2 regions of the Leminorella grimontii genome follow, and region 1 is predicted to be linked to the other one. Evidence: predicted binding sites of a transcription regulator. Region 1 holds the regulator's gene; the other holds the start of a gene.

The links. Region 1 encodes PurR, which represses purine synthesis genes. Its sites were predicted from a motif close to CANGCAAACGTTTGCNTG; they were not measured.
Region 2: purL (phosphoribosylformylglycinamidine synthase) is a predicted target of PurR. The motif match lies at 3,250-3,267, and genes of this name have one in related genera.

What each region holds. Positions count from the first base shown of each region.
Region 1 covers NZ_CP146357.1:2,228,018-2,242,824, reverse strand. The annotation lists gene cysB (HTH-type transcriptional regulator CysB) at 132-1,106, shown strand; gene ribA (GTP cyclohydrolase II) at 1,165-1,755, opposite strand; gene pgpB (phosphatidylglycerophosphatase B) at 1,962-2,693, shown strand; gene V8L73_RS10510 (LapA family protein) at 2,900-3,208, shown strand; gene lapB (lipopolysaccharide assembly protein LapB) at 3,215-4,384, shown strand; gene pyrF (orotidine-5'-phosphate decarboxylase) at 4,446-5,153, shown strand; gene yciH (stress response translation initiation inhibitor YciH) at 5,150-5,470, shown strand; gene V8L73_RS10490 (GAF domain-containing protein) at 5,528-5,992, shown strand; gene proQ (RNA chaperone ProQ) at 6,121-6,780, shown strand; gene prc (carboxy terminal-processing peptidase) at 6,800-8,836, shown strand; gene htpX (protease HtpX) at 9,042-9,914, shown strand; gene V8L73_RS10470 (aryl-sulfate sulfotransferase) at 9,973-11,796, opposite strand; gene V8L73_RS10465 (hypothetical protein) at 12,065-12,508, opposite strand; gene purR (HTH-type transcriptional repressor PurR) at 12,669-13,685, opposite strand; gene V8L73_RS10455 (YnhF family membrane protein) at 13,996-14,085, shown strand; gene V8L73_RS10450 (YniB family protein) at 14,264-14,807, shown strand, end outside.
Region 2 covers NZ_CP146357.1:927,809-942,615, reverse strand. The annotation lists gene purL (phosphoribosylformylglycinamidine synthase) at 1-3,181, opposite strand, end outside; gene mltF (membrane-bound lytic murein transglycosylase MltF) at 3,534-5,024, shown strand; gene tadA (tRNA adenosine(34) deaminase TadA) at 5,049-5,552, opposite strand; gene yfhb (phosphatidylglycerophosphatase C) at 5,549-6,229, opposite strand; gene V8L73_RS04460 (YfhL family 4Fe-4S dicluster ferredoxin) at 6,461-6,721, shown strand; gene V8L73_RS04455 (tRNA/rRNA methyltransferase) at 6,842-7,906, opposite strand; gene trxC (thioredoxin TrxC) at 8,094-8,516, shown strand; gene V8L73_RS04445 (tRNA-uridine aminocarboxypropyltransferase) at 8,597-9,325, shown strand; gene pssA (CDP-diacylglycerol--serine O-phosphatidyltransferase) at 9,556-10,911, shown strand; gene V8L73_RS04435 (transporter substrate-binding domain-containing protein) at 11,098-11,862, shown strand; gene V8L73_RS04430 (glycosyltransferase family 52) at 12,097-13,041, shown strand; gene prfC (peptide chain release factor 3) at 13,184-14,773, opposite strand.

The DNA.
Region 1 (14,807 bases):
TCGCAGGGAGAGGCGCGGAATGAAAGCAGAGCCGGGTTGCGTAGTTGAAGGTAGCTCACGGCTTGGCGCGATAAACAGCACGGATGCGATTTTATATTAACCATGATAGTTATTGAGTAGTGGTGTAACGTATGAAACTGCAGCAACTTCGCTATATCGTTGAAGTGGTCAATCATAACCTGAATGTCTCATCTACCGCGGAGCGGCTTTATACCTCTCAACCGGGGATCAGTAAGCAGGTAAGAATGCTGGAAGATGAGCTTGGCATTCAGGTCTTTACTCGCAGCGGTAAACACCTAACGGAAGTGACGCCTGCCGGGCAGGAAGTTGTACGCATCGCGCGGGAGATACTGTCCAAGATTGACGCTATCAAGTCCGTCGCTGGTGAACATACCTATCCCGATCGCGGGTCGCTGTATGTCGCCACTACGCACACTCAGGCTCGCTATGCGCTGCCTAAGGCGATTAAGGCCTTTATCGATCGCTATCCCAAAGTTTCTTTGCACATGCATCAAGGATCGCCGACCCAGATAGCCGAAGCGGTATCAAAGGGCAACGCGGATTTCGCTATTGCGACGGAAGCGCTGCACCTGTATGAAGATCTCGTCATGCTGCCTTGCTATCACTGGAACCGCGCCATCGTCGTAAAAGACGATCATCCGCTTGCTTCAAAGTCGCATATTCCTATTGAGGAATTGGCTTCATATCCGCTGGTGACCTATACCTTCGGTTTTACCGGGCGTTCTGAGCTGGACATCGCTTTTAATCGCGCAGGGCTGACGCCGAAAATCGTGTTTACCGCAACGGATGCTGATGTGATTAAAACCTATGTGCGGCTAGGACTGGGGGTTGGGGTGTTGGCGAATATGGCGGTGGACGCATTGGAAGATCCCGACCTGGTAGCGATCGACGCCAGCCATATCTTTGCTCCGAGCACGACTAAGATAGGCTTTCGCCGCACGACGTTCCTGCGTAGCTATATGTACAGCTTTATCGAGGGATTTGCCCCCCATTTAACCAGAGACATCGTGGATAAAGCTGTCGCATTAAGATCGCCGGAAGAGGTAGAGGCGCTGTTTAGCGATATCGAACTGCCGGTTCGGTAGCGGGCTCTTCAGACTCCTCGCCGGATGCAAAGCGCGTCTGGCGAGGAGGTAATACGGACTATTTGGACAGCAGGTGGCCCATTTTTGCGGCCTTAGTGTCAAGATACTTTTCGTTTTTAGGGTTACGTCCTACCAGTAATGGAACGCGTTCAACGATGTTGATGCCGGCCTGAGTCATAATTTCAACTTTCTTTGGATTATTGGTCAACAGCCTGACAGAGCTGACGTCTAGCAGCTTGAACATGTCAGCGCACAGCGTAAAGTCACGCTCGTCCGCAGCAAAACCCAACTGATGGTTAGCCTCAACGGTGTCTGCACCCTTGTCCTGAAGCGCATAGGCGCGAATTTTATTCAAAAGGCCAATATTACGGCCTTCCTGACGATGGTAGAGCAGTATGCCTCGGCCTTCTTCAGCAATGTGCTGCATAGCGGCTTCAAGCTGGAAGCCACAGTCGCAGCGAAGGCTGAACAGCGCATCCCCCGTCAGACACTCGGAATGAATACGCGCCAATACGGGATTATCATCGCTGATGTCGCCAAACACTAGCGCAACGTGGTCATGCCCGGTGGCCAACTCTTCAAACCCGACCATCAGAAAGTCTCCCCAAGGGGTCGGTAGTTTGGCTTCAGCCACTTTCTTTAACTGCATGATGTTCTCCAATGACGATTGACTCTGCTTTTGCTGTTTGCGCTTAGATTGACGGATGCGTCACTACGGCATGAAACGCCATATTATAAACCAATTACGGCGCATTGTTGCCAGTTAGTTAATAAATAATGCGCGATAGTTTTATCGTTTCGGACATTTTTATGGAATTATAGTCAGCCGTTATAAGTACAGGAAGACGTTGTTGTATGCTGAGCCGTTTGACCGGGCGCCTTGCCGTTGGCGTTTTGCTTTTACTGATTTTACCGCTGGCGACGCTTTGCGTCGGCTGGCGCTGGTATCCGGGAGAGGGAAACGCATTTCTCCTTCCTTTATTTTGGCTCACAGAGACGGCCAGTTCGCCTTGGGGGGCGATAACCAGCGTTATTCTTGCGGTTTGGTTTATATGGCGACTGTCTTTGCCCGGGCGTCAGGCAATTGCCGTCGTTGCGCTGCTGGCTGCGGTTATCGTAGGAGGACAGGCGATAAAATCCGTGGTTAAAGAAACGGTAGCAGAACCAAGGCCTTATGTGCTCTGGATGGAGAATGAGTACCATATTGACGATCGCGCCTTTTACGAGCAGGGTCGAAAAGCGCGAGCGAAAATGATTGAACAACGGCTAGGCCAAGAGGCGAGAGTGCCCCTGTGGCTGTCCGACCATTGGCAAAGAGAAACAGGATATTCATTTCCCTCTGGGCACACGCTGTTTACGGCTTCTTGGGCGCTGATGGGCATCGGTTTGCTGCTGCCGCGTCGCCGCTATCTAGACGCCGGCGTTTTGATGGCGTGGGCCGTTTCCGTTGCGGGAAGTCGGCTCCTGTTGGGGATGCACTGGCCTATAGACTTAATTGTTTCAACGTTATTAAGCGGCCTGCTGGCGTTGAGCGCCTGCTGGGTCGCCGAGCGGAAGATATTTGCTAAGGCCCGGCGGGATGAATAATGCACCGTTGAAAATCGCCGACGTTTTGCGTCGGCATCGTGCATAAATAAGGGATACGGCCTAGTATTTTAAAGCAATATCAGTGAAAATCAGGCTCCTGTGCTGCGCGCATTTTTCGTTCAGCGCGCAGAAATGCTAAGTTAAAGGACACGGCCAAGCATTCTTGGTATAATTCATCCGTTTATCTCTATGTTTTGGATAGCAATGTGAAATATTTACTGATTGGATTAATCGCCGTCGTTATTCTGGTTATCGCCGTCACGTTGGGAGCCCACAACGAGCAGGTTGTAACTTTCAACTTTTTGATTGCGAAGGGCGACTACGCGCTATCTACGCTGTTGGCCGTTTTGTTCGGCGGAGGCTTTATTCTCGGCTGGCTGGTCACAGGCATATTCTATTTGCGTTTACGCTTACGTCTTGGACGTGCGATGCGCCAGATCAAGCGCTTACAAAACGAGACGACGGCGCCCGTTGAAGCCGCTCCCGTTATGCAGCAGATCGCCGAAAAGGAATAGCGCTGTATGCTTGAACTGCTGTTTTTGTTATTGCCCGTGGCCGCAGCCTATGGCTGGTATATGGGGCGTAGGGGCATACAGCAGGAGCGCCAGCAGGAAGCGAATAAGCTGTCTCGCGGCTATGTGGACGGCGTAAACTTCCTGCTTTCTAACCAGCAGGACAAGGCCGTCGATCTGTTTGTCGACATGCTGAAGGAAGACAGCGGCGCCTTTGAAGCTCATCTTACTTTAGGCAACCTGTTTCGCTCCCGGGGCGAGGTTGACCGAGCCATCCGAATTCACCAATCGTTAATCGAAAGCGCCTCACTGTCGTTTGAGCAGCGGCTTTTGGCTACGCAGCAGCTAGGCTGGGACTACATGGCGGCCGGTTTATACGATCGGGCTGAACGCATGTTTTCCCAGTTAGTCGACGAAGAGGACTTTCGCCTACCGGCGTTAAAGCAGCTTTTAACTATTTACCAAACGACCAGTGACTGGCAGCAGGCTATCGACGTGGCCGAAAAGCTGGTAAAGGCCGGCAAAGACGCATACCGAGTCGAGATTGCCCACTTTTACTGCGAGCTCGCGCTGCAGGCGATGGGATCCGACGATCTGGATAAGGCGATGGGGCTTTTGAAAAAGGCTTCTGCGGCCGATAAAAACTGCGCCCGCGTATCGATTATGTCCGGCCGGATTTGGATCGCCCGCAGCGACGACGCTAAAGCAATAGTCGAGCTGGAAAAAGTTATCGAGCAGGATAAAGACTTCGTCAGCGAAACCCTGCCTATGCTCTACGAATGCTATCAGCGTCTGGGGCAGCAAGACCTCTGGGTCGCCTATCTTAAGCGCTGCGTGGCGGAGCAAACGGGGTCAGCCGCAGAGCTTATGCTGGCGGATATGCTGGAACTGCGCGAGGGGCGAGACGCCGCTCAGGCGTACGTCAACCATCAGCTTCAAATTCACCCGACGATGCGGGGCTTTTATCGCCTGATGAATTATCAGCTGGCGGAAGCGGAAGAAGGGCGCGCAAAAGAGAGCCTGATAGTGTTACAGGAAATGGTGGGCGAACAGATCCGTTCTCGCCCGCGCTATTGCTGTGAAAAGTGCGGACTGACCGCCAACTCGCTTTACTGGCACTGCCCGTCGTGTAAGGCCTGGTCGACGGTAAAGCCGATCCGCGGTTTGGACGGCCAATAATGCAGTCTATTGATGTAAAAACAAACTGATTTAACCGAAAAGAAGAGAACAGGAAAACACTATGTCGACGTCGACTTCTCCCGTTATTGTTGCGCTGGATTTTGACACTCAGCGCGAAGCTCTTGAGCTGGTCGATAAAATTGACCCGGCGGACTGTCGTTTAAAAATAGGAAAAGAGATGTTTTCCCTGTGCGGGCCTGAGCTGGTTCGCTCGCTGCAGCAGCGTGAATTTGACGTTTTCCTTGACTTAAAGTTTCACGATATTCCCAATACGGTCGCCAGAAGCGTCTCTGCCGCCGCCGAGCTGGGCGTATGGATGGTTGACGTACACGCCTGCGGCGGAGCGAGAATGTTGGAAGCGGCTAAAAGCGCGCTGTTGCCGTATGGAAGCGATGCGCCAGCCCTTATCGCCGTAACGGTGCTTACCAGCATGGAAGAAAGCGAGCTGAAAGCAATCGGCATTCAGGGTTCTCTACAAGATCACGCGGAGCGATTGGCCCGTCTAGCCAAAGATAACGGCCTTGACGGCGTCGTATGCTCAGCCCATGAGGCTACACACTTAAAATCGCTGCTCGGCTCATCGTTTAAGCTAGTGACGCCGGGCATTCGCCCCGTCGGTAGCGAGCTTGGCGATCAGCGTCGCGTAATGACGCCGCCGCAGGCGATGGCCGCCGGCGTCGACTATATGGTTATCGGGCGCCCAATTACCCAATCTGCCGATCCGGCTCGGGCGCTTCGCGATATTTTGACCAGTCTGAGGCCGCTATGAGCGACAGCCGCTTAGTTTATAGTACAGACACGGGGCGCATTAAGCCGCAGGAAGAGACGGCGGAGCGCCCCAAGGGCGATGGCGTTGTGCGCATTCAGCGCCAAACTAGCGGCCGGAAGGGAAAGGGCGTTTGCATCATTACCGGCTTGGATCTGGATGATGACCAACTGCAAAAGCTGGCCGCTGAATTGAAGAAAAAGTGCGGGTGCGGCGGTGCGGTAAAAACGGGGCAGATTGAAATTCAAGGCGATAAGCGCGATGAGCTAAAAGTCTTGCTAGAATGTAAAGGTTTCAAAGTAAAGCTGGCCGGCGGTTGACGTGAGTCTAAAGATCGATAACAGGGTGCGGTATATTTAGCGGTATCTATTGATAAAATGAATAAAAAAGCGTTCTATACCGAGTTGGAAAATACGCTCGCTTCGTTGCTAAGCGGCGAACCCGATCGAATAGCCTCGCTGGCAAACGCCAGCGCTCTGCTGTTTGAACGTCTGGACGAGGTCAACTGGGTCGGTTTTTATTTACTAAACGGCCCAGAACTGGTTCTGGGGCCTTTTCAAGGAAAGGTTGCCTGTACCAGAATTCCGGTCGGAAAGGGCGTATGCGGCACGGCAGTGCTAACTGCGCGTATTCAACGAGTAGACAACGTTCATCAGTTTGAAGGCCACATTGCCTGCGATAGCGCAAGCAATGCGGAGATTGTGTTGCCGCTGTACTGCGGCGACGCGCTGATTGGCGTACTGGATATAGACAGTACCGTATTTAGTCGTTTTGACGGCGAAGATGAAGAAGGGCTGAAGGGGATAGTCCGATGCCTTTCACGGCATTTGTCTCAATGTTAAATGGCGATTTGTTGTGGTGTAGTTAAACTTGAAGTGCGGAGAGCGTGGCTTTTACCCGCACTGCGATTATAATGGCGCCTGATTTGCGCCTGCATGTTCGGGCTAGTTTGTTGTCATCAGGAAATTTCATGGAAAATCAACCCAAGTTGAACAGTAGTAAAGAAGTTATTGCCTATCTGGCTGAGAAATTCCCGCGTTGTTTTACGCTTGAAGGTGAGGCTCGGCCGCTTAAGATCGGCATTTTCCAAGACGTGATAGCCCGTCTGCCGGAAGAAACGCTGTTTAGTAAAACCCAACTGCGTACCGCTCTACGCCTGTACACTTCCAGCTGGCGCTATCTACACGGTCTGAAGGCCGACGCTCAGCGCGTCGATCTGGACGGTACGGACTGCGGCGCATTGGAAGCTCAGCACGTGGAGCATGCGCGCAAGCAGCTGGAAGAGGCTAAAGCGCGCGTTCAGGCTCAGCGCGCGGCACAGCGCAAAGAAAAAGAAGGCAAAGAAAAAAGCGATGCTCCGGTACGTCGTTCTCGCCCTGCGGTGAAGAAAGGCGCAGAGGCAAAGCCTGCCGCGCCCCGCGCCCCTCAGCCGAAGGCTCCCGCCAAGCCACAGCCGCGCACAACGCCCGTCGGCGATATCGGTTTATTGAAAATCGGTCAGCCGGTGCAGGTTCTTGCCGGTAAGAGCGCCATGGATGCAACCGTTCTTGAAATCGCGAAAGACGGCGTACGCGTTCAGCTGGCTTCCGGGTTAGCTATGTTAGTTCGCGCCGAACACTTACAGTTCTGAGGTAGAGGTCAGCCAACGCATGAATAACTTAGTCCGACTAACGGCCATTGCAAGCTTATTTCTAGCAGGATTAAGTTATGCGAAAGAGGCGACTTTCCGCATTGAGCAAATTCCGGATCTCCAGCAGGAAGTCCAGCATGCGGCGGTGAGTGAGCGCGTGACCGCTCGTTTTACGCGTTCACACTATCGTCAGTTTACGCTCGACGACGCTTTTTCAGAGAAGATCTTCGATCGCTATCTGAACATGTTGGACTTTAGCCACAACGTGCTTTTGGCATCGGATATTGAAAAGTTTGCCGATAAGAAAAAGTCGCTGGATGACGAGCTGAAGTCGGGCCAGCTTGATACCGCCTATGCGCTTTATAACTATGCTCAGAAACGTCGCCTTGAACGCTTGAATTACGCGCTGTCGCTGCTGGATAAGCCGATGACGTTTGATGGCGATGACGCCATTGAGGTCGATCGCAGCAAGGCTCCGTGGCCTACTAGTGAAGCCGAGCTGGATAAGCTTTGGAACCAAAAGGTCAAATACGACGCGCTGAACCTGACGCTTACCGGCAAAAAATGGCCTGAAATTAAAGAAATTTTGACCAAGCGCTATCAGTCCGCTATTAAGCGGCTGACGCAGGCCAAGAGTGAAGACGTTTTCCAAACCTTCATGAACGCTTTCGCTCGGGAAATCGATCCCCATACCAGCTATCTTTCCCCTCGCAATACGGAACAGTTCAATACAGAGATGAGCCTGTCTCTTGAAGGGATTGGCGCCGTACTGATGATGGAAGACGACTACACCCAGATTAACTCGCTGGTGCCCGGCGGGCCGGCGGCCAAAAGTAAAGCGATTGCCGTTGGCGATAAGATTGTCGGCGTAGGCCAACAGGACAAACCTATTGTTGACGTCATCGGCTGGCGTCTGGACGACGTTGTCGCGCTGATCAAAGGGCCCAAGGGCAGTAAGGTTCGCCTGGAGATTTTACCGGCAGGAAAGGGCGCTAAGACTAAGGTTGTCACTATCACCCGAGAGCGAATTCGTCTTGAAGATCGCGCGGTTAAAATGACGCTGAAAACGGTAGGCAAGAAAAAAGTTGGCGTACTGGATATTCCCGGGTTCTACGTCGGCCTGACTGAAGACGTTAAGACTCAGCTGCAAAAGCTGACGCATCAGAACGTTGACAGCATTATTATCGACCTGCGCGGCAACGGCGGCGGCGCCTTGACTGAAGCGGTTTCTCTTTCCGGGCTGTTCATTCCCAGCGGTCCTGTCGTTCAGGTTCGCGATAATAATGGCAAGGTCCGTGAGGACAGCGATACCGACGGCATCGTTTATTATAAAGGGCCGCTGGTGGTGTTGGTCGATCGCTTCAGCGCTTCCGCGTCGGAAATTTTCGCTGCCGCAATGCAGGACTATGGCCGTGCGCTGATTGTCGGCGAACCGACGTTCGGCAAGGGCACCGTGCAGCAGCATCGCGCGCTGAACCGGATTTACGATCAGATGCTTCGCCCTGACTGGCCGGACCTGGGCTCGGTTCAGTATACGATTCAAAAGTTCTATCGTATTAACGGCGGAAGCACCCAGCGTAAGGGCGTAACGCCAGATATCGTGATGCCCACCGGCGTCGATCCCGCTGAAACCGGGGAGAGCTTCGAAGATAACGCACTGCCGTGGGATAGCGTAGCTAAAGCCGCCTATACGATGCAGGGTAACGAGGCTCAGTATGTACCGACCTTGATTAAGGATCACGATGCGCGCATTGCTACGAATCCCGAGTTCCAGTACATCATGCAGGATCTCGCTCGCTATAAGGCCAATAAGGACAAGCGTGGCTCGATTTCTCTGAATCTGGCCAAGCGTGAGAAGGATAGCGCAGAAGAGGATGCTACTCGCCTGACGCGCATCAACGAACGCCTGACTCACGAAGGCAAGAAAAAGCTGAAGTCGCTGGAAGACCTGCCTAAGGACTATAAAGAGCCCGATCCTTATCTGGATGAGACGGTTCAAATCGCCTTGGATCTGGCGTCACTGGAAAAAGCCAACGCGGCGGCAGTGAAAAAATAGTCCGATCGAGTTATCGGTTATTACAGGCGCCTTCGGGCGCCTTTTTTGTCCCGGCTGTTAAAGCCTGTGATGAAAAATGTAGACTATTGTAAAGTTATGACCGAATTGTTAAGTGGCGCGCGTTGGCGCTTGAAATTTGCTTCAGAGCCCATAAGATCTATGGGTAAGAAACATTTTTTTACTTCTTTGAGGAAGCAATAAACCTATGATGCGTATCGCGCTCTTTTTACTAACAAACCTCGCGGTTATGTTTATTTTCGGCATTATCCTGAGCCTGACGGGCATTCAGGGCCGCAGCGTACAGGGGCTGATGATTATGGCCGGCCTGTTTGGCTTTGGCGGCGCGTTGGTTTCGCTGATGATGTCAAAATGGATGGCGTTGCGCACCGTCGGCGGTCAGGTCATTGACCAGCCGAGCAATGAAGTGGAGCGGTGGCTGGTTGAGACGGTTAGACGCCAGTCTGAGCAGGTCGGCATTGCGATGCCTCAGGTTGCCATTTATCACGCTCCCGACATTAACGCCTTTGCGACCGGCGCGCGCAGAGACGCTTCTCTGGTAGCCGTAAGTTCCGGGCTGCTGCAGAACATGAGCCGGGACGAAGCGGAAGCCGTGCTGGCCCACGAAATTAGCCATATCGCTAACGGTGACATGGTCACAATGACGCTGATTCAGGGCGTTGTGAACACCTTCGTTATATTCGCTTCTCGCCTTATCGCTCAGGTGGCGTCGGGCTTTATGAACCGAGACGGAGAGAGCTCCTCTTCGGGGAATACGATGGTCTACTTCGCCGTTTCCATGGTGCTTGAGCTGGTGTTTGGCATTCTGGCCAGCATCATTACCATGTGGTTCTCTCGCCACCGTGAGTTCAAGGCGGACGCCGGTTCGGCTAACCTGGTTGGCCGCGAGAAGATGATTGCGGCGCTACAGCGGCTAAAGACCAGCTATGAGCCGCAGGAAGAATCCAGCATGATGGCGTTTTGTATTAACGGTAAGGCGAAGACCTTCAGCGAGCTGTTTATGTCCCACCCGCCGTTGGATAAGCGTATTGAGGCCCTGCGGGCCGGTAGTTACAAGTAACGTTGAATAAAAATGGAAAGCCCGAACAGACGTTCGGGCTTTTTTATGCGCTTAGGCTCTATTTGCTAAAGGCTTTTGTCAGGCTAAACGGCATTGCCTGATAGCCCCGCGTTCCGTGTAGCTGAATTTCAACGGAAGGTTCGGTTTCTCCCCACTTGAACTCTTCAATATAGGGATTAGGCAGGCTGGTGAAGGCGCCAACGGCAAGGTCAAACGAGCCGCCAGCGGTTGCCGAGTAGACGAAAACGGAGTTTTTATCCTGCTGGTATTCGGTGATTGAAGTGACGGGGCTGAACCACTCATTGCCGCGTTCTTTACCGTATTCCCACACCTGCTGTACCGTTTTATTCTTTTGGTCAATCTTATAAATGACCGCTCGGCTGTACTTCATGCTGGGCATCGCAGGCTGTTCCATGCCGCGTCCGTCACCGTTGTCAAAGGCGGAAACGTAGATGGAGTCGCCTTTACTCATGCTGTCGATTTTAAAGGCCGTATGCTGAGTCCAGGTCCAGTCGAAGCCGCCTTCACAGACGCTGTTTTCACATTTGATTTTCTGCCCCTTGGCGTCAACGGGGGTCAACACGGCTGAATCAAAGGGCGCTTTCCATCCTTCGGGCGCGCTGAGGATCCATTTCACCTTCTTGTCGCGGCCAATCTTTATAATGGCGCTCTGGTGGCGGGAGCTAATGATAATGGAGTCGTCTTCGCTGTCATAGTCAACGCTGTTGACGTGAGCCCAGTTGCGGCCCGGCCCGCTGCCGACAATATCACCGAACTTGTCAGAGGAGTCCAATGCGGCCAGATCTTCCGCGCTTAAGGTATGGCCGGCCTGGCTTGCATCGATATTCAGGCAAACGGCGCCCTGATCGAGGGTTTTCATCACAACGTCGCGATAGGGGTCAAGGATGTCAAACAGCCGCCATTCGTCCACCACTACGCCGTTTTGATCGACTTCGGCAATCACGTCGCGCACGGTGCGAACGTTCTTACCGTCGGCGCGCTTATGGTTGGAGCTGGCTACGCGCAGGAAGTAATGGCCGTTGGCGGCGTTATCCATCGAGTGGGAGAAGTCGTTGTAGTTGTCGGGCAACCGGCGATTAAAGATTTCTCTTCCCATGATGTCATACTTCACGTAGCGCTGGCCGTAGCCCCAGCTTAGCGCACCGTCGTCGTTTTGCTTAAAGCCCATCATTACGCCGGCTTTATAGATAGATTTCAGATCGTAAATAGGATTGGCGAACATATACCAGCGGATATCGCCGGAAGTGTCGATAATGGCGTTGACAGGGTAGAAATTCCACTCAAGCGCGCCGCCAACGGGGTTATTCCATACGGTGCGGGTGCCGTTTCCTGACTTGTCCTGTAGATTGTTGAGCAGATAGAGTCGGTCTTTAAATTCAGGGGCGACTTTTTTAACGTTTACGGTGAAAAATGAAGCCTGTTCCTCTTTGGTTCCAGCTGATTCCGTATAGGCAGGAGGAGCATAGACGGTGTAGCTTTCTTTAATTTTTTCACTTTTTTCGCCGTAGAGGCGGATATATTCAACTTCAATCGTGTTGACGTAATCGGGATAAAGGCCGAAAACGGGGATCCCACCGTAGGTCAGAAGGTATTTATTGTTTACCTGATATTTGATTTCCTGACCGTTCGCCTTAGGCACAATACGAACCGATGCGTCTCTTAGTACGTAACCGCCGTTGCGGATAATTGCCGTCAGTGGCGCAATATCGTATGGGTTCATGACGACTTCGCCTATTTGACCTTGAACCTGATAGTCCAGCTTTGCTCCGCTCGCTCCACCAATAGCCAGTGCCGTAGAGGGCAAAGCTGATAATAAAGCTGCCGACAGCGCAAGGGAGGTTAACGCATATTTAAATTTCATAACATTCTCCAGTTACTTGAACGTAAATCCGTCTTATCTATTCAATCTTTCTCAAGATATTTGAGTGACTCTTTGTAATTGGTTGTTGCTGGATGTTTTTAAATATGAAAATAATAATATTTGGTTACAATTGACTTGAATATAATTACTTTTGACAATAAAGAGAATCGCCAATTTGCGAATAATGATTTTTCGAAAATCGAAATATAGGGATGAAAAACAAAGAGAAGGCCTCGTAGAATGGAGGCCTTGGGGATGAAGAGATAAATCAATTAACCGCGTATACGTCGCCGTCGCGAAACTCCAGCTTAATCAGACGTGAACGCTCAAGCTCAAGGCGATGGGCTCCTTTGCTTTTATAGTTGGCGAACAGAAATACGTTATCTGCGGGTTTACCGTAAAGGGGAACGTTTCTAAGCGTTACCGACGTTCCGGGCCGAACAACGATTGGCCAGACGATGAGTCCCTTGGCGTTTTTTTTCAGAAGGTCGCTTTTTTCTTTAAACCATTGTTCAGACGTATAGTGTTCCAATTGAGCGGTTAACCTGCCACCTTCAACGGCAACAAAGTCGACAAGGATTGGCTCTCCTTCGTTAGCTTTGGGAGTAACGCTGTATTCCAGATTATTCATCCGAACGCCGGGCAACAGAGAACAGCCCGTCATCAGCGCGACGAATAAACTAATGGTTGCTGTACGCTTAACTAACCTCATAGGACTATCACCGTGTTGGCATCGGCGGCGCTTTAGCGCCTGTTATTACATCCGATGCGGTAAAAGGGCGTCCTGAACCTGACTGCTTCTCAGGTTTAACTATAGGAAGAGAATGGCGGAGGGGCAAACGAAAAGCCCGCCAGAGAGGCGGGCCTGCGGACTATTTCTTCAGATAGGGACCATCGGCAACGGAATTGCGCTCAACCAGCTCGGGGTGCAGTTCAATCGAGTGGTAGGTTTCGCGCTTGTTGATTATGCGATCGAGCAGCATGTCCAGCGCCATCTCCGCCAGGTTTTCTTTTGGCTGTTGAATCGTCGTCAAGGGCGGGTTGTAAAAACGCGTATTGCGAATGTCGTCGTAACCGATGACGGAGATATCGTCGGGAACCCGTAACCCCATTTCGCCAGCGGCGCACAGCGCACCCATGGCGATGACGTCTCCACCGCAAAATAGCGCCGTTGGGCGCTTTTGGGCTTTTAACAGCTTCATCATACCGTCATACCCTTCCTGCGGCTGGAAGTCCGCCTCAACAATCCACTCATCGGGGATGTCGATGTTGGCCTCTTTCAGCGCGTGCAGGAAACCGCTATGTCGCTCCCGTCCGGTAAATTCATTTAGCTGGCCGGTAATGGTGGCGATATCTCGATGGCCTCGGTCTATCAAATAGCGTGCGGCCAGATACCCGCCGTGGAAGCCGTTATCTTCGATATTGTCGGTAAAGTCGCTGTGTTTACCCCAGTCCATCACCATCATGGGAATATGCTGATAGTCGTTTAGTAGTTCAAGCAGGGGGGGATGATACTCAGAACACATTACTAAAAGGCCGTCTACGCGCTTTTGCGCCAGCATGGCCAGATAGGCCTGCTGTTTTTCAAGATCGTTTTGAGTATTGCAAAGGATAAGCGTATAGCCCTTTTTATAACAGGCCGACTCTACGGCCTGAATGACTTCGGCGAAGTAGGGCGAACCGCTGCTGGTCGCCAACAGCCCCAGCGTTTTAGTACTGTTAACCTTCAGGCTGCGGGCGACGGCGCTGGGCGAATAGCTGAGTTCTTTTATGGCGGCCCAGACGGCAGTTTTAGTATCTTCCGCAACAAAACGGGTTTTATTGATGACGTGGGATACCGTCGTCGTTGAAACGCCGGCGCGTTTCGCTACGTCTTTAATGGTTGCCATAAAAGCGGGTTCTCCTGTGCCTATACCGTTCGTTGCTCAGATGACAGTGTAAGCGGGTAAGTTAACGTTTGCCTTTTCAATTACACATTAAAAGCAAAACGGTGTAGAATTTGTATCATACGCACTGGCGCTAACTTACGTTATCGTTATCAGTGATGCTTGGCGATGAATTTTGGCGCATTTAATTCAAAAGTAAAAGGGCTGTAGCGGAAAGAACGCAACGTTTTTTGCGGTTTTCGCACCTTTAGCCGAAATAGGGCTGATAAACTCACGTTAACATTACCCCCAATTAGTAAAAAAGGAGTCCAAGATGTCTGCTGAATTAAAGTGGTCTTTAAGCACGGTCGTTTTTGCTTTGTTCGTTATCGTGACTTACAGCCTGATTGCCGTTACGCACTAATCGTTTTTAAATACCCGACAGCGCCGATGTCGGGTATTGTTTTTAATGACGTCAAAGCGCAGCGATGGAACGTCGCGTTTTCAGGTTAGCGGTTTGTCGGTGAGTGAGAATGTTCCCTTGTGGAACATATTTTTTTGAAATCAATAGAGTAAAATCGGTGTTTCAACATGGAGGCAGAATGACTCACCATAAGGCTAGAGCGTTGGCTTTAGTGAAGCGGATCGTCGGGATTGTTATTTTTATACCTGCGCTGATTTCGACGGTGATATCCGTACTTAAGTACCTGGTAGCGCCTAAAAGCCAGATGCAGGAAATGACGGCGACTATCATGGATTTCTTGCAGGTGATGTTCAACATCGTGCGCCAATATACTTCTTTTCTTGAGTACTTTTGGACTAACTCGCCGGTGCCGAATATTCAAAACTGGACTGCATCCAACACCGTTTGGTTTATCGTTATCTTTTTGCTGATTTTCGTTGGGCTAGCGCTCTCTGCCTCCGGCGCAAGGTTAGCCAAGCGAGTTTATAACGTGCAGGAAGGCGTGACGGAGCGAGCGATCCTTGAAGCAATGAACGGTGAACAGGCCCGTTCAAAGCAGGAGCTGCAGAAGCTGATTTCGATTCCAAACACCTCCATTTTTGCGCAGATAACCGAGCTTTACGTGGCGCCGGTGCTGTGGGGCGCATTCATCTATGTGATTTTACGGCTCATCAATATGCTTT
Region 2 (14,807 bases), 1.3 Mb from region 1:
GGAAAGCCGCGGCCATTTCAACGTGAGAGTTGACGCCCTGCTCGCGCAGCACGGCGATGTGCGGCCTTGACTTCAGCAGGTAAGGCGCGGCGACGTCCTCTTTCGGCGAGAAGCTCAACTTTACGTTCATGCCGGGGTCGTTGGCGTCCTGCTTGGCCTGATGCTCCATGTCCGCACACTGAGGGTTGTCCCGCAGGCGCTGCATCTGCCACGTGGTTTCCGCCCACCAGACGCGCAGCGTTTGGCGACTCTGCAGGTAGACGGCGGCATCGCCGCTGCGAATAACAATCTCATCACCGACTACCGCACGGCCGAGGCGGTGCACGCAGCCGCCAAGCCCGGCCTGAGACAGCAGTGCCTCAACCTCGGCCAGATCCGCGTCGGCGACCTGGATCACCGCGCCCAGCTCTTCGTTAAACAGCGCAGCCAGCGCGTCGTCGCCCAGCGAAGCGATATCCAGCGTCAGCCCACAGTGGCCCGCAAACGCCATTTCCACCAGCGTCACCAGCAGGCCGCCGTCGGAACGGTCGTGATAGGCGAGAAGCTTACGATCGGCCACCAGCGCCTGTATGGTATTAAAGAAGGCGCCGAGCCTATCTACGCTTCTGACGTCGGCAGGCCTGTCGCCGAGCTGGCGATACACCTGCGCCAGCGCGGTGGCGCCCAGCGCGTTGCGCCCTTCGCCAAGATCGATAAGCAGCAGCGTCGCGTCCCCTTTATCGGTACGCAGCTGCGGCGTAACGGTGCCGCGAACGTCCTCTACGCGAGCGAAGGCGCTAACCACCAGCGACAGCGGCGACGTCATTTCAACGTCCTCGTCGTTCTGCCGCCAGCGGGTTTTCATCGACATCGAATCTTTACCCACCGGGATAGTCAGCCCCAGCGCAGGGCACAGCTCTTCACCCACCGCCTTAACCGCTTCATACAGGCCGGCGTCTTCGCCCGGATGCCCAGCGGCCGCCATCCAGTTAGCCGAAAGCTTCACGCGCTTTAGCTCGCCGATCTGCGCAGAGGCAATATTAGTCAGCGCTTCACCCACGGCCATGCGCGCCGAAGCGGCGAAGTCCAGCAACGCAACAGGGGTCCGCTCGCCCAGAGACATCGCTTCGCCGTAGTAGCTGTCATAGCTGGCGGTTGTGACCGCACAGTCCGCTACCGGGATCTGCCACGGCCCGACCATCTGATCGCGAGCGACCATGCCGGTCACCGTGCGGTCACCGATGGTAATCAAAAAGGTTTTTTCCGCTACGGCGGGAAGGTGAAGGACGCGCTTTACGGCTTCTTCAAGCTCAATGCCTTCACGCACCAGCGGTTTCCCCTTTGCCTGAAGCGTGGCCACGTCGCGGGTCATTTTCGGCGTTTTGCCTAACAAGACGTCAAGCGGCAGGTCGATAGGCAGATTTTCAAAGTGGCTGTCGTGCAACGACAGATGCTGTTCTTCCGTCGCTTCACCGATAACGGCATAGGGCGCTCTTTCGCGTCGGCAAATTGCGTCAAACAGCGGCAGCTGCTCCGGCGCAACGGCTAAAACGTAGCGCTCCTGAGACTCGTTGCACCACACCTCCAGCGGGCTCATGCCCGGCTCGTCGCTCAGGATGTCGCGCAGCTCGAACCGTCCGCCCCTTCCGCCGTCGCTTACCAGCTCCGGCATGGCGTTAGACAGGCCGCCCGCACCCACGTCGTGAATAAACAGGATCGGGTTTTCATCGCCCATCTGCCAGCAACGGTCGATAACCTCCTGACAGCGGCGCTCCATTTCCGGGTTATCGCGCTGCACGGAGGCAAAGTCCAAAGAGGCGTCAGACTGGCCGGACGCCATTGAAGAGGCGGCTCCGCCTCCCAGCCCGATGTTCATCGCCGGCCCGCCGAGCACGATAAGCTTGGCGCCAACGCTGATTTCTCCTTTCTTTACGTGCTCGGCGCGAATGTTGCCGATACCGCCAGCCAGCATGATGGGCTTATGGTAGCCGCGCAGCTCCGCGCCGTTGTGGCTATCCACCATCTCTTCATAGGTGCGGAAATAGCCTAGCAGCGCCGGGCGGCCGAACTCGTTGTTAAACGCGGCGCCGCCCAGCGGCCCTTCCGTCATGATATCCAACGCGGTAACGATGCGATTCGGCTTACCGAAGTCCTGCTCCCAAGGCTGTTCAAAACCGGGGATGCGCAGGTTAGATACGGAAAAGCCAACCAGGCCCGCCTTCGGCTTGGCTCCGCGCCCCGTAGCGCCTTCATCGCGAATTTCACCGCCGGAACCGGTCGCCGCCCCCGGCCAGGGGGAAATCGCCGTCGGGTGGTTATGGGTTTCCACCTTCATCAGAATATGCGCCTCTTCCTGATGATAGTCGTACACGCCAGAGCCCGGCTCGGCAAAGAAGCGCCCTACCGCCGAACCTTCCATCACGGCCGCATTGTCTTTATAGGCGGACAGTACGTAGTCCGGCGTTTGTTCAAAGGTGTTCTTTATCATTTTGAACAGCGACTTCGGCTGCGCCTTGCCGTCAATAATCCAGTCGGCGTTGAAAATCTTGTGGCGACAGTGCTCCGAGTTGGCCTGAGCGAACATGTAAAGCTCAACGTCCGTCGGATTGCGATTCAGTCGCGTGAAAGCATCGAGCAGATAGTCGATTTCGTCCGGCGCCAGCGCCAGCCCCAGCCTTTCGTTTGCATCGTCAAGCGCCCGTTTCCCTTTGCCCAAGACATCAATTTCGACCAGCGGCATCGGCGCGTGCCGGGCAAACAGCGCCTCGGTCTGCGAAACGTCGCTAAATACGGACTCCATCATCCGGTCATGCAGCAGGCCGGCCAGCGCTCGACGCTGTTCGTCGTCGAGAGTAGGCGCCTGCACGTAGTAGGCGATGCCGCGCTCAAGCCGACGAATCTGGCTCAGCCCGCAGTTGTGGGCGATATCCGTTGCCTTAGAAGCCCACGGAGAGATAGTGCCGGGCCTTGGGGTCACCAACAGCAGCTGGCCCTCGGGCTCATGCTCCGCCAAAGAGGGGCCGTATTTAAGCAACCGTTTTAACGTTTCCCGCTCCGTTTCACTCAGCGGGGCATTCAGTTCAGCAAAATGGAGGTATTCGGCGTAAATATCACTGACGGGCAGGCGAAGTTCACGACAGCGGGAGAGCAACTTAGCGATACGAAATGCAGATAAAGCAGGCGAGCCGCGGAAAATTTCCATAGTGAGAATATCTCTGGTCTAAGGCTAGGAGAAAAAAACTGGCTACATTATAGAGAATCGCGCCCTCCGACGAAACCGTTTGCGTGTTTATTATTTATGCGAACGATCCCTAGAATGCGTCATATACTATTTGCCAAGCGCTGAACGCTTAAGCAAAATGGCGCCTGGCCCGTCGAAAGCACCGCTCGGCGCTAGACAAAGCCTGAATAAAAACCGAGTAGAAAAAGTAGAAAAATAAGTATAAACACATTACAAATCAAAGATAAAACGACTCACCGTTCTGGGATGATCGCCCCCATAGCCGTTAATCACCATTTGTCGCTTGAAGCATGACGAGTATAGAGAAAAACTATTGAAGCCGTTAAAAACTAACTACTTCTTTATTGGCGTTATCACCCTCTTGCTAGCCTTGGCGCTCTGGCCCATGCTGTACTGGAAACATGACGGCGGTACCCGGTTACAGAAAATTATCGCCAGCGGTGAACTCAACGTAGATACCCTTCGCGCAGCGCCCTACTACTATCAAGACGACGGCGGCGTTAAGGGGCTGGACTACGAGCTGGCGAAAATGTTCGCTGACTATCTTGGCGTCAAGCTCAACATAAAGACTCAGCGCAACGTGACTGACCTGTTTAAAGGGTTGGAAAACGGTAAAACCGACATGCTGGCCGCCGGGCTTATTTTCAATCAGGAAAGGATGAAGGCGCTGAGCGCCGGTCCTGCCTACTATTCCGTTTCGCAACAGCTGGTATATAGACAAAATGCGGCCAAGCCGTCGTCGCTGGAAAACCTGAAGGGGCGCCTTAGCATCGTCTCTGGTTCGGCCAGTATCTCAACGCTGCACCAGCTTAAAAAAAGCGTCTATCCCGACCTTACGTGGGAAACCTCATCGACGCTTTCCTCTACGGATTTGCTCAAGCAGGTCGCCAGCGGCGAGCTGGATTATACCATCGCTGACTCGGTGACCATTGCCATCCTCCAGCGCATTTACCCCAATCTGGCCGTCGCTTTTGACATCACCGAAGAGGAGCCTGTGGTGTGGTATACCTATAAAAGCGACGATAACAGCCTGAACGCCGCCATGCTCGACTTCTTTAACCAGATTAACGAGGACGGCTCGTTGGCCAAGCTCGAAGAGAAATACCTCGGCCACGTGGGTGAGTTTAACTATGTGGACACTCGAACGTTTCTTAACGCCGTAGACAACGTGCTCCCCAACCTGCGGCCTCTGTTTGAACAGTATTCTAAACAGATAGACTGGCGGCTGGCGGCCGCTATCGCCTATCAGGAGTCCCACTGGAACCCGACCGCCACGTCGTCTACCGGCGTTAGGGGAATAATGATGCTGACCCGCAACACGGCCGATTCTCTCGGCGTTACCAATCGCCTCGATCCTGGACAGAGCATACGCGGCGGATTAGTCTATCTTGAACAGCTGATGGAAAAGCTGCCGGAGACTATTGCTGAAGATGAGAAAATCTGGTTTGCGCTGGTCGCCTACAACATGGGGTTTGCCCACATGATGGACGCCAGAAGCCTAACCGAGCAGCAGGGCGGCGACCCCAACAGCTGGGCAGAGGTTAAAAAACGGCTGACGATGCTCACGCAGAAAAAATATTATAGCCTGACGCGATACGGCTATGCGCGAGGCTATCAGGCGTATCAGTTCGTAGAAAATATTCGGCGCTATCAGATAAGCCTGATCGGCTATCTTCAGGAAAAGGAAAAAGCGCAGCGTACGGCGAGAATTCCTCTGACTGACGTCATCGACGCTGCGGGGGCGAGAGCGGCAGGCGCTTATCCTGCCGTGACGCCCGACCAGCTTGCGCACCCGGCGCAATAACCAAGCGTGAACTCCGGCATAAAATTAAAGTTCGCCGGACGCCGCCCGCGCCTTTTTCGCTTTGATTTCCTCTCTGCGGCGGCGAAAAAAGTCGCTAAGCCGGGACGAGCAGGTCTCGGCCAGTACGCCAGCGGTCACTTCAACTTTATGATTCATTGCCGGATGGCCAAGAATGTCGATAAGAGAGCCCGCCGCGCCGGTTTTAAAGTCGCTCGCGCCGTAGACCAGTCGACTAATCCTGCTGTGCACCATGGCGCCCGCGCACATAATACAGGGCTCCAGCGTCACATAGAGCGTTGCGCCCAGCAGGCGGTAGTTTTGCAGCGTTTCGCCCCCCTGCCTTAGCGCCGCAATTTCCGCGTGCGCCGTCGGATCGTGACGACCAATCGGCCTATTCCAGCCTTCGCCGATAATTTTGTTGTCCAAGACTAACACCGCGCCAACCGGGATTTCCCCCTCTTCATCCGCGCGTTCGGCAAGCTGCAGCGCGTAGCGCATCCAGTTCTCATCACTGTCGCGACTCATCATGGCCTGCCGCTCCGCTTAGCGCCGGAGATATCATCGTCAGTCAGCGCCTTCATGTTTCCCTGAGGATCGATTCGCCAGCGGTGAAGGCAGTGCAACATCACGGGATCGTCCTGTTCGCTGTCGCTGTATCCGCTATAAAGCGCCAGCGGCTTGCCCAAGCGCTGCTCAAGCTGCTTCACCTTTTCTCGCCCCAGACAGCGCATTGAAATAGTCCAACCGCCGCAGCGGTAAACGATTTGGGAAGCCACAAGGTTAACGCGAGGCAAAAAGAAAGCGTCTTCATAAACCGCTTCCACCAGCGGCTGAGGCGAGCCCGTCACCAGCCAGACGGTGGTGTTTTCATCGTCGAGATATTCCGCCAGCCGCTCCAACACCTGCGGGAAGGGAATCAACTGGCTCTTTATGTCCGTCACAAAGCGCTCCATCAGCCAGTTGAGCTTGCCCTGCGCATGCCCGGCGGTCATCGCCCACAGCATCAGGCTCACCGGCCAGCGCGCCGAACGTCCGTTAACCAGAAGCCCCAGCCCGACAATCGGCAAAAGCGGGACAAGCAGCAGCAGGTTAGCCGGCAGGCTTCTTACCAAATAGCGGATAAAGCTGCCGAACAGATCCTGCTGGTGCAGCGTACCGTCCAGATCGAAGAATACGTGGCGTGGCTTTGCGTTACCGTCGGACAAAGCGGTGCTCCTGTTGATTGCATTGGGGAAATTAAAGAAAGTATATCGTTTTTACGCGCATTTATCGCTATGGGATGAGGCGTTCGGTAAGGAAGCGTTTCAGAAGGCTCCCGCTGTTAAAGAAAATCAGCGTATACTATGGGCCCGGCGCAACATAAGGGAAATATGTCTAAACGCTTCCTCTTGCCGCCTTCCCGACAGACATTTAGCGTATTTTGGTAGCTTAGCGTAATGGCGTTATTGATAAAAAAAAGCTGTATTAACTGCGATATGTGCGAACCGGAGTGCCCCAATCAGGCTATCTCCATGGGGGACGAGATTTATCAAATCGATCCCGCTCGCTGCACCGAATGCGTCGGTCACTACGACGAGCCGACCTGCATGAAGGTTTGCCCCATCGACAACACGATTATTCATGCCCCTGAGCACCGGGAGACCAACGAAGAGCTATGGGATAAGTTCGTTCTGCTGCATCACGCGGATAAGCTGTAGTTCGGCCGCCTTTGTATTGACGCTATGACTTTCTGACGGGCGTTAAACGTTATCCAAAGCTGAGACCAGATGCAGAAAAGGGGCAAAATGCCCCTTTTCTAATTAACGACCCTTAGGGCGTTATTTACCGCCAAACTGACGCCACCAGGCCGCCAGCAGCACGCCCGCCGTGACCGACACGTTCAGGCTTTCCAACTGGCCTGAGCCGTCAACCTCAACGTTAATATCGCACTGCTTTGCCGCCAGGCTGGAACGCCCGTCGCGCTCTTCGCTCAGCACCAGCACCGTCTTGGCCGGGAATGAAAGCGTTGACAGCGTCTCGTTCTTTCCTTCGCCCTTGCCGACGACGACGACGGAATAGCCGGCGCGTTGGAATTCGTCCAGCGCCTGTGAAAAGTCATCGCATCCGATCGCTGACAGGCGCTCCGCACCGCCTTCCGCCGTACGCACCGCCGCGCCGGACTCAAGCTGGCCCGGATCGCGCAGCAATACGCCCTTAACGCCAAAAAATGCGCATGAGCGCATCATGCCGCCCAGGTTATGGGGGTTGCCGACGTTGTCCAGCGCCAGCACGAAGTCGTTAGACAATGCGCTTTTCAGGTAGTCAGCAACGCTCAGGCCCGCGCGCTTTTTAATCAGAAAGCAGACGCCGCCGTGGTGTTCGGTGCCCGATACTTTAGCCAGTTCCTGTTCGTCAACAACGTGATAGGCCTTACGGTTGGCCGCCATCCAGCGCAGAGCGTCGCGAAAGCGCGGCGTGACGGACTGGACAAAGTAGGCACGAACGATCGCTTCAGGTCGGCTTTGGAACAGCGCCTGACAGGCGTTCTCGCCGTAAACCTTGCTCTCTTCTTCGCGCTGCTTACGCAGCTGGGCCGGATCGACCTGGCTTTTGCCGGCGATGCCGCCGTGGTCAAACGGTTCAGGTTCGCTGGCGTCCTGCAGCCTTGCCTGCCACGCAGAGCGAGGGGGCTTTTCATCCACTTTACGTACCGGTGCGCGCGGACGCTGTTCGTCGCCCCAGCGGGGAGCGCGCTCGCGTTCACGATCGCCGCGACCGGCGCTCTTTTGGCCGCCGCGACTTCTGTCCGGACGTTTATCGCTTTTGCTGTTGTCTTTGTCGTCCTCGCTGCGGACGTACATCACTTTAACCTTGCCGCTCTTGCCGTTAAACGCGTCGCTCATAATTACTTTCTCCACTTCACCATCGCATCCGGCGCGAAGATTACCCGATGTCGCGGTAGTTAGCCACTAATGAATCGGCCTAAGCCTAAAACTATTATAGCTATCGATAAAATCCCGTTGTCGATATCCGAAGCGTTGACCATACTTACCGCGATACCGTCCTACGTAATATCGACTGAGGTAATACATGAATACGCTTTGTCCTTCCTGTCAGACCAAAAACCGCGTCCCTGAAGATCGTCTGGAAGAAGACGCCAAGTGCGGCCGCTGCGGGCATTCGCTTTTTGACGGAGAGGTTATTAACGCAACGGCATCCTCTTTCGATGCGCTGTTAAACGACGATCTGCCCGTCGTTATCGACTTCTGGGCTCCCTGGTGCGGCCCCTGCCGCAGCTTCGCGCCTATCTTTGAAGACGTCGCGCAGGAAAGGGCCAACTCAATCCGCTTCATCAAGGTCGATACCGAAGCAGAACCCGCCCTCAGCGCACGCTTCGGCATTCGCAGTATACCTACCATTATGGTGTTTAAAAACGGCCAGCGCGTCGATATGTTGAACGGCGCTATGCCTAAAGAGCCATTCAAGCAGTGGCTGGACGAATCGTTAGGCTAAAAACCTGAAAAAACCCGATGATTCAGGCGCACGATCCGTTATCATGCGCCTTTTTCGTTTTATAGGCACGGTGAATAGCAATGGAAAACGATGCGCTTTCTTCTATTAATACGCTCAGCGGCGTAGACGGCAACGCCGTACTCAAACTGCGAGAAGCGCGCTTGGCTCAGGCGACCCGCCCGTTTCGGGCTCGCGGATGCCGCGTTATTCGCTGCCCACGCTGCCTACTGTCCAAGAAGCTCTGCCTGTGCCATACGCTTTCAGTCAGTCGCGCCGACTGCCGCTTCTGCCTGGTGATGTACGATACCGAGCCGCTTAAGCCCAGCAACACCGGTCGGCTTATCGCCGACGTGCTGCCGGATACGGCCGCTTTTCTCTGGTCTCGTACCGAAGCGTCGGCCGAGCTGCTCGCTCTGCTAAATTCGCAGGATTATCAGCCCTACGTTATTTTTCCGGCCTCCTACACCGCTCCTGAACGCGTGACGACGCAAGTTGCCCCCGAATCGGGCAAGCGTCCCCTGTTTATTATCCTTGACGGCACCTGGACCGAAGCAAGAAAGATGTTTCGCAAGAGCCCCTATCTGGACGGCCTGCCCGTGCTGTCGATTGAAAGTCTGGAAAGCTCGGATTACCGCCTTCGGGAAGCCAGCCATAAAGAACAGCTCTGCACGGCGGAAGTGGCTGTCAGCCTATTGCGCCTTGCTGGAGAAACGCCAGCCGCCGATCGTCTCGCAGCCCACTTTAGCGAGTTCAGGCGGCGCTATCTGGCGGGAAAAGCCAACGTGCCGTTGGAGAACGTCGCTGACTGAGCCTCTGGTGATGGCGAAAAAGAAGGTTAAAAATAGCCATAACTATCATTGAGATAAAAAACAAGACTCGGAAAAAATGTTACATCTGCGGCAGTTTTACCAGATTCATTCGGTTTTTTTCGTCACTTTCACGACGAGTGGTGATAGTATTACGCGATCCGACTTAGTTAATTATTGTTATTGCTCGTTATGGCAACGGCCGTAACTCAACAAGAGAAGAATGCTCTGTGATGTTGTCATCATTTAAACGTAAGAAATCTCAACAACACCTTGCACAACTGCCTAAAATTTCACAACAAATTGATAATATTAAAATATTATCAAGCCCAAGCGACTATCGCACCCAGCTGCTTGATCTGATAGGCCGTGCAGAAAAACGCATTTATCTGATTGCTCTTTATCTTGAACAAGACGACGCAGGGATTGACGTCCTATCGGCCATCTATCGGGCAAAAATGCAACGCCCGGAGCTCGAAGTCGCTATTCTGGTCGATTGGCACCGCGCCCAGCGCGGCCGAATCGGCGATGCCGCCAGCAGCACCAATGCAGACTGGTACTGTAAAATGGCTGAACAACACCCCGGCGTATGCGTTCCCGTTTATGGCGTTCCGGTCAACACGCGAGAAGCGCTGGGCGTGTTACACCTTAAGGGCAGCATCATTGACGATACCGTCGCCTACACCGGCGCCAGCGTCAACGACGTTTATCTGCACCGCCACGACAAATACCGCTACGATCGCTATCAGCTGATTACTAACCCAACGCTTGCTACCAGCATGGTTGATTACGTTAAGCAGCATCTGCTACCGGCCGAAGCGGTGAGAAATCTCGACTGCCACGATCGCCCGCGCAGCCCGGAAATCAAAGGCGACATCAAAAAATTTCGCCAAAGCCTGCGCCAGAACGGCTATGAGTTTGAGAACGGCGCGACTAATGAAGAGCTGTCCGTTACGCCGCTGGTCGGGCTTGGTCGCCACAGCCCGCTCAATAAGGTTATCGACCGCCTGATGAACAGCGCGGAGCGTAAGCTCACGCTCTGTACGCCTTACTTCAACCTGCCCGCGCCGCTGGTGAAAAACATCATTGGCCTACTTCGCCAAGGCAAGCAGGTTGAAATCATCGTTGGCGATAAAACCGCAAACGACTTTTATATTCCGGAAGATCAGCCGTTCAAAATCATCGGCGCACTGCCTTACCTGTACGAAATCAACCTGCGTCGCTTCGTAACGCGCCTGCAGCGCTACGTTGACGAAGGCCTTTTGACGGTTCGCCTGTGGAAAGACGAAGATAACACCTATCACCTGAAGGGAATGTGGGTCGACGACAGCTGGATGCTGATAACGGGCAACAACCTGAACCCTCGGGCCTGGCATCTGGATTTGGAAAACGCCATCCTTATCCATGACCCCAAGCAAGAGCTAAAGGAAGACAGCCTGCGCGAGCTGGAGCTTATCCGCACTCACACTTTCGTGATTAATCACTTCCAACAGCTGCAAAGCATGCAGTTTTATCCGGTCAAGATCCGAAAGCTTATCCGCCGATTAAGGCGCATCAGAATCGACCGCCTGATTAGCCGCATTCTGTAATCAGACCTTCCCGGCCCCGCCCTTAGGCGGGGCTTTTTATTTCAGATAACATCAAAAAACCAATACATTTCACTGCATTAAAATAGACTATCCCCCGTCACGCAACGCTTTTTACTGGCGTTTGCCCCGCTATTGGTGTTTTATTAATGCGACATCATCAATCACAGCACCGACAGGAAAATAATTATGAAGCTGCGCGTTTTATTGAGTTCCGTACTGATCCTTACCGCCATGCAGGCAGAAGCCCGCACCATGGCCGACATTCAACACTCGGGGACGCTCAAGGTTGGCGTACCGGGCGACTACGCTCCGTTAGCCTATCATGACGCCGACGGAAAGCTGGTTGGTTACGATATCGATATGGCGAAAGCGCTGGCAAAAGATCTGAAGCTGAACGTTGAATTCGTTTTGACCAGTTGGCCTACGCTTTCCGGCGATCTGGCCGCCGACAAGTTTGACGTCGCCATGGGCGGCGTAACTGCAACGGCAAAGCGTGAAGCAGAGTTCGGCCTGACCAAGCCCATCGTGCCTAACGGCAAAATCGCGCTGGCGGGTTGCGCCGTTGCGGAGTCTTTGGGTGATTTGGAAAAAATTGACCGCCCCGACGTCAAGGTAGTGGTTAACCCGGGCGGCACCAACCAAAGCTTTGTCGATGGAAACATTAAAAAAGCGCAGGTTATCCGCGTTAAAGACAACTACGATAACCTACAGGCGCTGCGCGATCGCACCGCTGACATGATGGTCACTGACCTGATAGAGGGCGACTACTATCAAAACAAAGAGCCCGGCGTCCTGTGTATGGCAACCCAAAAGCCGTTCCCCGGCACCGAAAGCCATAAGGTTTACATGGTGAAAAAGGACAACACCAAGCTATTGGAAAGCATCAACGCCTGGTTGGCGGGAGAGACCAAGTCTCAGTTAGCCAAGCAGTGGAAGGTGCGTAGCGAATAATATGTATCACTTGGCCCCATAATCGGTGGGGCAATTAGACTATGGTTTAAATTCTAATAATATAGGATTACTTACATTTGTTAAAAATAAATTAATTACCTTAATTAACATTTATACTCCAATAATATAACAAACAATCTAATGTTGTAGTTTACGCATCAAAAATATATAATTATCTAGTTTTACTCGAAGGAGTAAAGAGTATTTATACAATATTAGTTTTAAAGGTATGTAATGAATTTATTTATTTGTTTAACAAATTTACATCTTTTAATAGCAAAAGCTATTATAGAAAAAGAAAACCTTTATGAGGTAGATGTAATATTTATTGGAGATAGTGAAAACAGGAAAAACAAAAATTACATATCTCAGATTTCCCCTTATGTAAGAAATATAAAAATTTATCCTAACTATAAAAATTCATCTTCATTTAAAACAATAAAGAGAACTTTATACACAAAAAAGATCATGGCCTCATATGAAAAAAAATACGATATAGTTCACTTCGCTAACTTTCATATTCCAATCATTCATCATATCTTATCATTAATCAAATTCAATAAAATAAGAACATTTGATGATGGAACCCATAATATAAATAAAATGAGCATCATGTATGCAAAAGAAAAAATAAAAAAACACAAGCTTTTTATTAGAAACATTATGGGCCGGAAATATCATAAAAATGACATTTTGAGACTTATAGAAAAACATTACACTATCTTTCCTGGCAGGGATAATATTGTAGAAAATACAGAATATATAGAACTTATAACCACTATAGATCAACATTCAAATAAAAAGAAGAAAGTAATAAATATATTGCTAGGCACCGTATATATTGATGCCGTAAAAGAAAAAAAAAGAAAAGAAGAGCTCATACAAAGGATACAGAAATTCATTATCAATAACAACATAGACTTTTATATCCCTCATCCAAGAGATGATAAAAACTACTTTCAAAAAATAAATGTTATTGATAGCGAAAAAATAGCAGAAGAAGAAATAATTTCCTTTATTAAAAATAACTATTATGTTAACCTATATGGCTTTAACACCACAGTTCAGTTTAATTTAGATAATGTCGAATCAATTAAAAATTTTTCTATAAAATCAGATTTATTTAAGGATAGCTTCAATAATACCCTAAACTTCAATTTCACAACTGTCACTATATAATTAAATGTAGCGACCATTATTTACTCTATTTTAGTGTTAGAACCTCTTGAAGGAGAAAAATAGGACAGCAATTTCATCTACCGACCTAAAATAAACCCGGCACATATACCGGGTTTTAAAAGGGATATTATGATACCAGAAATCAATGCTCGCGCGTTTTATGGAACTCTACGTCAGGATAGCGTTCCTGCGTCAGATTGAGGTTTACCATCGTCGGCGCGATGTAGCTGAGGTTGTCGCCGCCGTCGAGCGCGATATTCAGCTCGTTCTTACGCTTAAACTCTTCCAGCTTCTTCACATCCTTGCACTCAACCCAGCGGGCGGTAGAGACGTTGACCGACTCGTAAATCGCCTCAACGTTATACTCGCTCTTAAGACGAGCAACCACCACGTCAAACTGCAACACGCCGACGGCGCCGACGATAAGATCGTTATTGGCGATAGGGCGGAATACCTGAACCGCGCCCTCTTCGGAGAGCTGCACCAGCCCTTTAAGCAACTGCTTCTGCTTTAGCGGATCCTTTAAGCGAATGCGGCGGAACAGCTCCGGCGCGAAGTTCGGAATACCGGTGAACTTCATGTCTTCGCCCTGAGTGAAGGTATCGCCAATCTGAATGGTGCCGTGGTTGTGCAGGCCGATGATATCGCCCGGATAGGCTTCCTCAACGTGAGAGCGGTCGCCGGCCATAAAGGTCAGCGCGTCGGAAATGGTGACGTCTTTGCCGGTTCGCACCTGGCGCAGCTTCATGCCCTTCTCGTACTTACCGGAAACGACGCGCATAAAGGCCACGCGGTCGCGGTGTTTGGGGTCCATATTGGCCTGGATCTTGAACACGAAGCCGGAAAACTTCTCTTCATCGGCCTTAACGGTGCGTACGTTGGTCTGGCGCGGCATCGGCGCTGGCGCCCAGTCGACCAGGCCGTCCAGCATGTGATCCACGCCGAAGTTGCCAAGCGCGGTGCCGAAAAATACCGGCGTCAGATCGCCTGCCAGGAAGGTGTCCAGATCGAACTCGTGGGACGCGCCTTTCACCAGTTCCAGCTCCTCGCGCAGCTGGGACGCCAGATCTTCACCGACCGCGGCGTCCAGCTCTGGATTGTCCAGCCCTTTAACGATCCGGACTTCCTGAATGGTGTGGCCCATGCCGCTCTGATAAAGATAGGTCTCATCCTTATACAGGTGATAAACCCCTTTAAACAGCTTACCGCAGCCGATAGGCCAGGTAATGGGGGAGCACATGATTCGAAGCTCGCTTTCCACTTCGTCCAGCAGCTCCATCGGATCGCGAATATCGCGGTCCAGCTTGTTCATAAACGTCAGGATCGGCGTATCGCGCAGGCGCGTAACCTCCATCAGCTTGCGGGTACGATCCTCGACGCCCTTGGCCGCATCGATCACCATCAGACCGCAGTCAACGGCGGTTAGCGTACGATAGGTATCTTCCGAGAAGTCTTCGTGCCCCGGGGTATCGAGCAGGTTAACCAGTCGAGACTTATAGGGAAACTGCATCACTGAAGTAGTAATTGAGATCCCGCGCTGCTTTTCCATCTCCATCCAGTCGGACTTGGCGTGCTGGCTCGAGCCGCGGCCCTTTACCGTTCCCGCCGTCTGAATCGCGTGTCCAAACAGCAGCACCTTTTCGGTAATCGTCGTTTTACCGGCGTCTGGGTGAGAAATAATGGCAAACGTGCGTCGGCACGCAATCTCTGCGGCCTTTGTGGTTTCTTTCATCCGGGTAGTCTCAGCAAAAATTCAGTCTGACGTG